DNA from 2 places in the Erwinia sp. AC075 genome. Region 1 is predicted to be linked to the other one. Evidence: predicted binding sites of a transcription regulator. Region 1 holds the regulator's gene; the other holds the start of a gene.
The links. The regulator LexA, encoded in region 1, represses DNA repair genes until DNA is damaged. The targets are predictions, from matches to a motif close to TNCTGTATGTACATACAGNA.

Region 2: dinB (DNA polymerase IV) is a predicted target of LexA. The motif match lies at 1,989-2,008, and genes of this name have one in related genera.

What each region holds. Positions count from the first base shown of each region.
Region 1 covers NZ_CEEDEU010000001.1:3,417,501-3,421,626, forward strand. Annotated here, with positions in the region: gene dinF (MATE family efflux transporter DinF) at 158-1,480, opposite strand; gene lexA (transcriptional repressor LexA) at 1,600-2,208, opposite strand; gene AC0IXH_RS16125 (diacylglycerol kinase) at 2,325-2,684, opposite strand; gene plsB (glycerol-3-phosphate 1-O-acyltransferase PlsB) at 2,813-4,126, shown strand, end outside.
Region 2 covers NZ_CEEDEU010000001.1:2,707,490-2,711,615, reverse strand. Annotated here, with positions in the region: gene lpcA (D-sedoheptulose 7-phosphate isomerase) at 1-259, shown strand, start outside; gene AC0IXH_RS12930 (class II glutamine amidotransferase) at 303-1,070, shown strand; gene dpaA (peptidoglycan meso-diaminopimelic acid protein amidase) at 1,041-1,781, opposite strand; gene dinB (DNA polymerase IV) at 2,023-3,078, shown strand; gene pepD (beta-Ala-His dipeptidase) at 3,157-4,126, opposite strand, start outside.

The DNA of each region.
Region 1 (4,126 bases):
ACTGCTTAACGTACAGATAATTGTAGTAGATGATGGCGAGTTTGCCCGTAATGGCGAAAGATAAAGCCACATTTTTAGCTAAAAGTGACAACGAAAAGTGAAAAAAGGCAGGGAGATCAGCAGATAACGAAGCGGCAGGTGGGTGTAACGAATTATTTCAGCCCGCAAACCAGCTGTTGTTGCGCCAGTGCCTGCGCCAGATGAGCCACAACGTCAACCCACGCAGCAGCAGGAACACGGTAACGGCCAGCCACAGACCATGGTTGCCTAACGACGGCACGGTGAACAGCGTCGCGCCGTAGCCCAGTGCCGCAATCAGCATGCCGTTGCGCATTTCACTGGCGCGCGTGGCACCAATAAACATGCCATCCAGCAGATAACACCAGACACCGCAGACCGGCAGGACAATCTGCCAGAACAGATAGGTGTCAGCCTGCTGCTGCAGTTCGGGGATTGAGGTCAGTAAGGCAACAATATGCGTGCCGGCAAGGCCATAGAGAATTGAAAAGGCCAGTGCCACCAGTCCTGCCTGGCGACAGGCCGCGTGCCAAATCAGCAGCAACCTTTTTGCGTCCTTTGCCCCATAAGCTTCGCCGGAGCAGGCTTCTACCGCATAGGCAAAGCCGTCCAGCGCGTAAGCGGTAAAGGTCAGGAACATCAACAATACGGCGTTGACGGCGACGACCTCACTGCCCAGCCGCGCACCCAATATCGTCAAGGAAACAAAGCACAGTTGCAGCAGTAAAGATCGCAACATAATGTCCCGATTCAGCCGCAGCAGCCGGCCGAAATTGCCCTGCCAGGCGGTTTTCAGCATCGGCAGCGAAATGCCCCGCAGCTTCAGCACCCGCCAGACCATAACCAGCCCAATCGCCAGCGTGACGTATTCTGCAATCGCCGTGGCCGCCGCCGCACCCTGCACGCCCCAGCCCAGCCCCATCACGAACCACAGATCCAGCACGATGTTGACCAGGTTTCCGACAACCAGCAGGATCACCGGCGCACGGGCATACTGTACGCCCAGCAGCCAGCCCAGTAATACCAGGTTGGCCAGCGTCGCAGGTGCACTTAACCAGCGGATATTCATAAACAGGGCGGCCTGATGCAGCACGGCAGGATCGCCACCCACGACAGAGAGCGCCAGGTGGTTAAGCGGGGATTTCAGCAGAATAAACAGCAGGCCAGCCGCCAGGGCAATCAGTAGCGGCTGCATCAGTGCGCGGGCCAGCGCCGGTTTATCACCCGCACCAAAGGCCTGCGCGGTTAATCCGGTGGTGCTCATCCGCAGGAACAGCAGCAGCATAAACAGGAAGCTGGTCGCGGTAGTGCCCACGGCAACGCCGCCGAGGCAGGAAGGACTGTCAAGGTGACCAATGACCGCGGTATCCACCAGGCCCAGTAAGGGCACGGAGATATTCGACAGGATCATTGGCAGCGCCAGCCGCCAGAGTTGGTTATCTGAGGGAGAAAATAATCGCATGGTCATCCACTGTGCGACTGGCTTAAAAGCATCACGGAAGCTGAATATGCCAGTCAATAAGGCATACAGCTTACCAAAAGAGAAACGCGCCGCAAAAGCAGCGCGTTAAGGTCAGGCGTTTACAGCCAGTTGCCGTTGCGGATTACGCCGACGGCCAGACCTTCAATCGACAGGGTCTGCAAGCGCAGATCGACCACGATCGGTTGGAATTCGCCGTTTTCAGGCAGCAGATGCACGATATTGCCCTGCTTCTTGAGGCGCTTTACCGTCACCTCGTCGTCAATGCGCGCAACCACGACCTGGCCGTTACGCACATCCTGAGTCTTATGCACAGCCAACAGATCGCCGTCCATAATCCCGATATCTTTCATCGACATGCCGCTAACACGCAGCAGGAAGTCGGCGCCCGGCTTGAACAGTTCAGGATCCACCTTGTAGTGGCCTTCAATGTGCTCTTCCGCCAGCAAAGGTTCACCTGCGGCGACACGGCCAATCAGCGGCAACCCTTCCTCTTCTTCCATCATCAGACGGATACCGCGAGACGCGCCGGAAACAATCTCGATCACGCCTTTACGTGCCAGCGCTTTGAGATGCTCTTCAGCCGCATTCGGGGAACGGAAACCGAGCTGTGCAGCGATTTCTGCCCGCGTCGGTGGCATGCCGGTCTGGTTAATGTGGTCGCGTATCAGGTCATAAACCTGCTGCTGCCTTGCAGTTAGTGCTTTCATCCCGCCCCCTGGTTGTTTATACAGTCAGCTGTGAGTATATACAGGTATTTGTGCGTTGAAAACCTAAAGATGTGGAAAAAACAGCAGTTTGTCAGATTATGGAAAGCGCGCCGCAATCAGGGAATTAGCAGCATTACCCAGACGAAAACAGCGAGTAGTATCGTCAGCAACACGGCAGCGGAGCCCATATCTTTGGCGCGACCCGATAAAGGATGCATCTCGCTGCCAATGCGGTCGACCACCGCTTCCAGCGCGCTGTTAAGGATTTCAACAATGATCACCAACATCACGGACCCTATCAGCAACACCCGCGTGACGGCGTCCACATCCAGCCAGCACGCCACAATCACCGCGACAATGCCGGCCACCGCTTCCTGGCGAAAAGCCGCTTCGTTTTGCCAGGCGGCGCGTATTCCTTTCCAGGAATAACCGGCGGCATTAATGATACGAGTCAATCCGGTGACGTTATTTGCCATAATCAGGGAACCCTTTGAGATGTTTAACGTCAATGTCTGGGTGGCGCACATTTTGCAACACCACAGATCTCACTGGCGCTTTCTGGTATGCTTGCGGCGCTTTGCTAACAAGAGGCTTCATGGTATCTATGTCAGGTTGGCGTAACTTATATTATAACTTATTGAATTTACCAGTAAAATTCCTGGTAAAAAGTAAAGCGATTCCCGCCGAGCCGGTTTCCGAGCTGGCGCTGGATACATCGCGCCCTATTATGTATGTGCTGCCTTATGATTCAAAGGCCGATCTGCTGGCGTTGCGTGAGCAATGCCGTAAACAGGATCTGCCCGATCCTTTAGATCCGCTGGAAATCGACGGTACGGTTTTGCCACGTCATGTGTTTATCCATGACGGCCCACGCGTATTCCCCTATTTCGTGCCTAACGTTGAATCGGTAAAACTGTTCCACGAATACCTCGATTTGCACCGCAGCAACCCGCTGCTGGACGTGCAGATGGTGCCGGTATCCGTGATGTTTGGCCGTGCACCAGGCCGTGAAGTGCAGGGCGACGATCAGCCTCATCTGCGCGTGTTGAATGGCATTCAAAAATTCTTTGCCGTGCTGTGGTTAGGCCGCGACAGCTTTGTCCGCTTCTCACCGATGGTTTCCCTGCGCCGTATGGCAACGGAACACGGCACCGACAAAATCATTGCGCAGAAGCTGGCGCGCGTGGCACGCATGCACTTTGCCCGTCAACGCCTGGCGGCCATTGGCCCGCGTTTGCCGGTGCGTCAGGACCTGTTCAATAAACTGCTGCAGTCCAAAGCCATCGCTAAAGCGGTGGAAGACGAAGCGCGCAGCAAGAAAATCTCCCATGAAAAAGCCCAGCAGAACGCCGTTGAGCTGATGGAAGAGATCGCCGCCGACTTCTCTTATGAAGCCATCCGTCTGACGGACCGCATCATGGGCTGGACGTGGAGCAAGCTGTATCAGGGCATCAACGTCAACGGCGGCGAGCGCGTGCGTCAGCTGGCGCAAGACGGCCACGAGATCGTCTACGTGCCCTGCCACCGTAGTCATATGGACTACCTGCTGCTCTCTTATGTGCTGTATCACCAGGGTCTGGTGCCACCGCACATTGCCGCCGGTATCAACCTGAACTTCTGGCCAGCGGGCCCGATTTTCCGCCGTCTGGGCGCATTCTTTATCCGCCGTACCTTCAAGGGTAACAAGCTCTACTCAACGGTATTCCGAGAATATCTTGGCGAGCTGTTCACCCGTGGTTACTCGGTAGAATACTTTGTCGAAGGCGGTCGTTCCCGTACTGGTCGTCTGCTTGACCCGAAAACCGGCACGCTGTCGATGACTATTCAGGCGATGCTGCGCGGCGGTAACCGCCCTATCACACTGGTTCCGATCTATATCGGTTATGAGCACGTGATGGAAGTGGGAACCTACGCCAAA
Region 2 (4,126 bases), 710 kb from region 1:
GGTCGGTAAAGCCGGTGATGTGCTGTTCGGAATCTCCACCTCCGGCAACTCCGCCAACGTGTTCAAAGCGGTTGAAGCCGCTCGCGCTCAGGGCATGAAGGTGATCACCCTGACCGGCAAAGATGGCGGCAAGATGGACGGCATGGCCGATGTGGAAATCCGTGTACCGCACTTTGGTTACGCCGACCGCATTCAGGAGATCCACATCAAAGTGATCCACATCCTGATCCTGCTGATTGAAAAAGAGATGGCCGAGTAGTTTTTCTGGCCAGCTGCGGCTGGCCGCTACGTGAGGATTTTCTATGTGCGAATTGCTCGGGATGAGCGCGAATGTTCCGACGGATATCTGTTTTAGCTTTACCGGGCTGGTGCAGCGCGGTGGGGGAACGGGCCCGCACAAAGATGGCTGGGGCATTACCTTTTACGAGGGAAAAGGCTGCCGCACCTTTAAAGATCCCGAGCCCAGCTTTAATTCGCCTATCGCGCGGCTGGTGCAGGAATACCCGATCAAGTCCCGTTCGGTGGTGGCGCATATCCGCCAGGCCAACCGGGGCGAAGTGTCGCTGGAAAATACCCATCCGTTCACCCGTGAACTGTGGGGCCGCAACTGGACCTATGCGCACAACGGGCAGCTGAAAGGCTATAAAGGGATGGATACCGGGCCGTTCAGGCCGATCGGTGAAACGGACAGCGAGCAGGCATTTTGCTGGCTGCTGCATAAGCTGACCACCCGTTATCCGCGTACGCCGGGGAACTGGCCTGCGGTATTCCGTTATATTGCTGAACTGGCGGCGGAGCTGCGTGAGAAGGGCGTGTTTAATATGCTGCTGTCGGACGGGCGGTATTTAATGGCGTTCTGTTCGACCAATCTTTTCTGGATCACCCGACGGGCACCGTTTGGCAAAGCCACGTTGCTGGATCAGGATGTCGAGATTGATTTTCAAAAGCAGACCACGCCGAACGACGTGGTCACGGTGATCGCCACTCAGCCCCTGACGGGGAATGAAACCTGGAACAAGATTGAACCAGGTGACTGGGCGTTATTTTGCCTCGGTGAGCGCGAGCGCTGATCCGGAAACCGGCGCGCTGATCAGGGAACCTGGCTGGTTCAGCACGTAATGACCTTCATTAACACTCACTGACGGCGGCAGGCGGTTTTGCACAAATTGGGCATAGCCAGGCTGCAGCTGTTTCCAGAAGCTGTAATACACCGAATTGCGATGACGCTGCAGATTGCTGTCGGTCATGCGGAACGGGTAAATGCTCACTTCCACTCGCGGCTGGCCGTTACGCAGCGCCGCATCAACAAACTGATAGATATCGGCAATGTTGGCATCGGTCATCGCATAGCAGCCAATCGACACGCAGCTGCCGTGGATCATCAGGTATTTCCCTTCATAACCCTGCTGGCGATCGTATTCGTTGGGGAAGCCGACGTTAATGGCGCGGTAGAACCGGCTGTCAGGCTTCAGCTGGGAAAGTCCCACGCTGTAAAATCCTTCCGGACTTTTAAAATCGCCCTGACGACGTTTTGGGCCTAAACCGCCCGAAAAGTTACAGATGCGGTAGCTGTCCAGCAAGCGGTAGTCGTTACCGATTTTGCCATACAGTTCCAGCGTACGTTCTTCTTTGAAAATCTGGATATACACGGGGGTGCCGAGTAATTGTTTCTTTAACTCTTTGCTTACCGGCGCGAGCGGAAGTACCGGGGACGTTGGTACGCTGGCGAAGACGACGGCTGGCAGAAAAATCATCGCAAACAGCAGTGCGATTTTGCCCATTCTGGTTCCCTTGAAAAAGAGGGTTGGATGCTATGCCCGAGGGCAGTGTCACTTGCAATATCGGAGAAATCCGCTATCGCTGCGTCACATTAGCATTGTCTATTTTTTTATCAAGTCGCCAGTGAACAAATTGAGAAAGAAAAAATTGCCGGAAGCCTATGCCGCTGCGCTTTACCGGGCGAACGGCATGTTGAAACCCGGCTGATTAACTGTATACTTATCCAGTGCATCTGGGGGGGATATGCGTAAGATCATTCACGTTGATATGGACTGCTTTTTCGCGGCGGTAGAAATGCGCGACGATCCCAGCCTGCGTGATATCCCGATCGCCATTGGCGGCAGCCATCTGAAGCGCGGGGTTATCAGCACGGCCAACTACCCCGCGCGGAAGTTTGGTGTGCACAGCGCCATGTCCACCGCGATGGCGCTGAAGCTCTGCCCGCATCTGAAAGTGATCCCTGGCCGCTTCGAAGCCTATAAAGAAGCCAGCCAGCATATTCGTGAAATCTTCTCGCGCTACACCTCGCTGATTGAACCGCTGTCGCTGGACGAAGCCTATCTCGACGTCACCGACAGCCCGCACTGTCACGGCTCTGCCACGCTGATGGCGCGCGACATCCGCCAGACCATCGCCCGCGAACTCAATCTCACCGCTTCCGCCGGCATTGCGCCGATCAAGTTCGCCGCCAAAATCGCCTCCGATTTAAACAAGCCTGACGGGCAGTATGTGATTACGCCCGACTCGCTACCGCAGTTTCTGCTGACGCTGCCGCTGGCGAAAATTCCCGGCGTCGGTAAAGTCACCGCCAAAAAGCTGGAGGAAATGGGGCTGCAAACCTGCGCTGACGTGCAGAGCACCGATCTCTCCGCGCTGTTAAAACGCTTTGGCAAGTTTGGCCGGGTGATCTGGGAACGCAGCAACGGCATCGACGAGCGGGAAGTGGTGACCGAGCGCTTACGCAAATCACTCGGCGTGGAACGCACGCTGTCGGAAGATATTCACAGCTGGGAAGCCTGCCTGGAGATCATCGATTTCCTGTATGACGAGCTGGAGCGTCGGCTGATCAAAATCAAACCTGACCGGCAGATTGCGCGTCAGGGCGTGAAGCTGAAGTTCTCCGATTTCCAGCAAACCACTCAGGAGCACATCTGGCCGATGCTGAATAAGGCGGATTTGATCGAGGTGGCGCGCAAAACCTGGGAAGAGCGACGCGGTGGAAGAGGCGTCAGGCTGGTGGGATTGCACGTTACGCTGCTGAATCCGCAGCTGGAAAGGCAGTTATTGCTGGGGCTGTAAGACGGCGGAGTTGTGATCGACAGAGGTTGCCGGGGGATGAAAGAAAACGGGCGGAATCTCATCCGCCCGTCAGCCGGCTTATGACTTGGCCGGGATCGCCTTCAGCAGCGCGGTCAGCAGTTTCCAGTACAGGCCAACGCTTTCGATATGCACTTGCTCATCCGGTGAGTGTGGGCCGGTAATGGTCGGTCCGATAGACACCATATCCATGTCCGGATACGGCTTCTTAAACAGACCACATTCCAGACCCGCGTGGATCACCTGAATGTTCGGCGTTTTGCCAAACAGTTTTTTATAGGTCTCACCAACCAGCGCCATCACCGGCGAGGACGCGTCCGGCTGCCAGCCAGGGTAATTGCCTTTGGCCACGGTTTTCGCGCCCGCCAGCTCGCCTAACGCGGTCAGCATTTCCACCACGTAGTCTTTCCCGCTGTCGATCAGCGAACGGATCAGGCAGTTGATCTTCGCTTCATCCTCTTTCAACGACACCACGCCAAGGTTCAGCGAGGTTTCGACCACGCCTTTCATCACGTCTGAATTACGGATCACGCCGTTTGGCGTGCTGTTCATCAGGGCAATAAAGGTATCGCGGCTTGCCGCCGTCAGCGCCTGGTCGCCAGCCGCCACGTTCTCAACCACGATGTTGATGTTCTTCTCTTTCAGGCTCAGCTCGGACTTAAGCGTTTCCAGATAGCTCAGTGCCAGGCTTTTCAGCGCGTCGACGTTGTCTGACGGTACCGCCAGCGTGGCCACCGCTTCACGCGGGATGGCGTTGCGCAGCGTGCCGCCGGTGAAGTCCACCAGACGCAGATCCAGCGCCTTAGCGTGCGCGAACAGGAAGCGGGATAGCAGTTTGTTAGCGTTACCCAGACCGACGTGAATATCACAGCCAGAGTGGCCGCCTTTCAGACCTTTCAGGGTCAGCTTCAGCGGCTCGTAGCCAGCCGGAACGGCTTCACGGCTGATGGCCAGCGTCGAGGTGAAATCAATGCCACCGGCGCAACCCATATAGATCTCACCTTCTTCTTCGGAGTCGGTGTTGATCAGG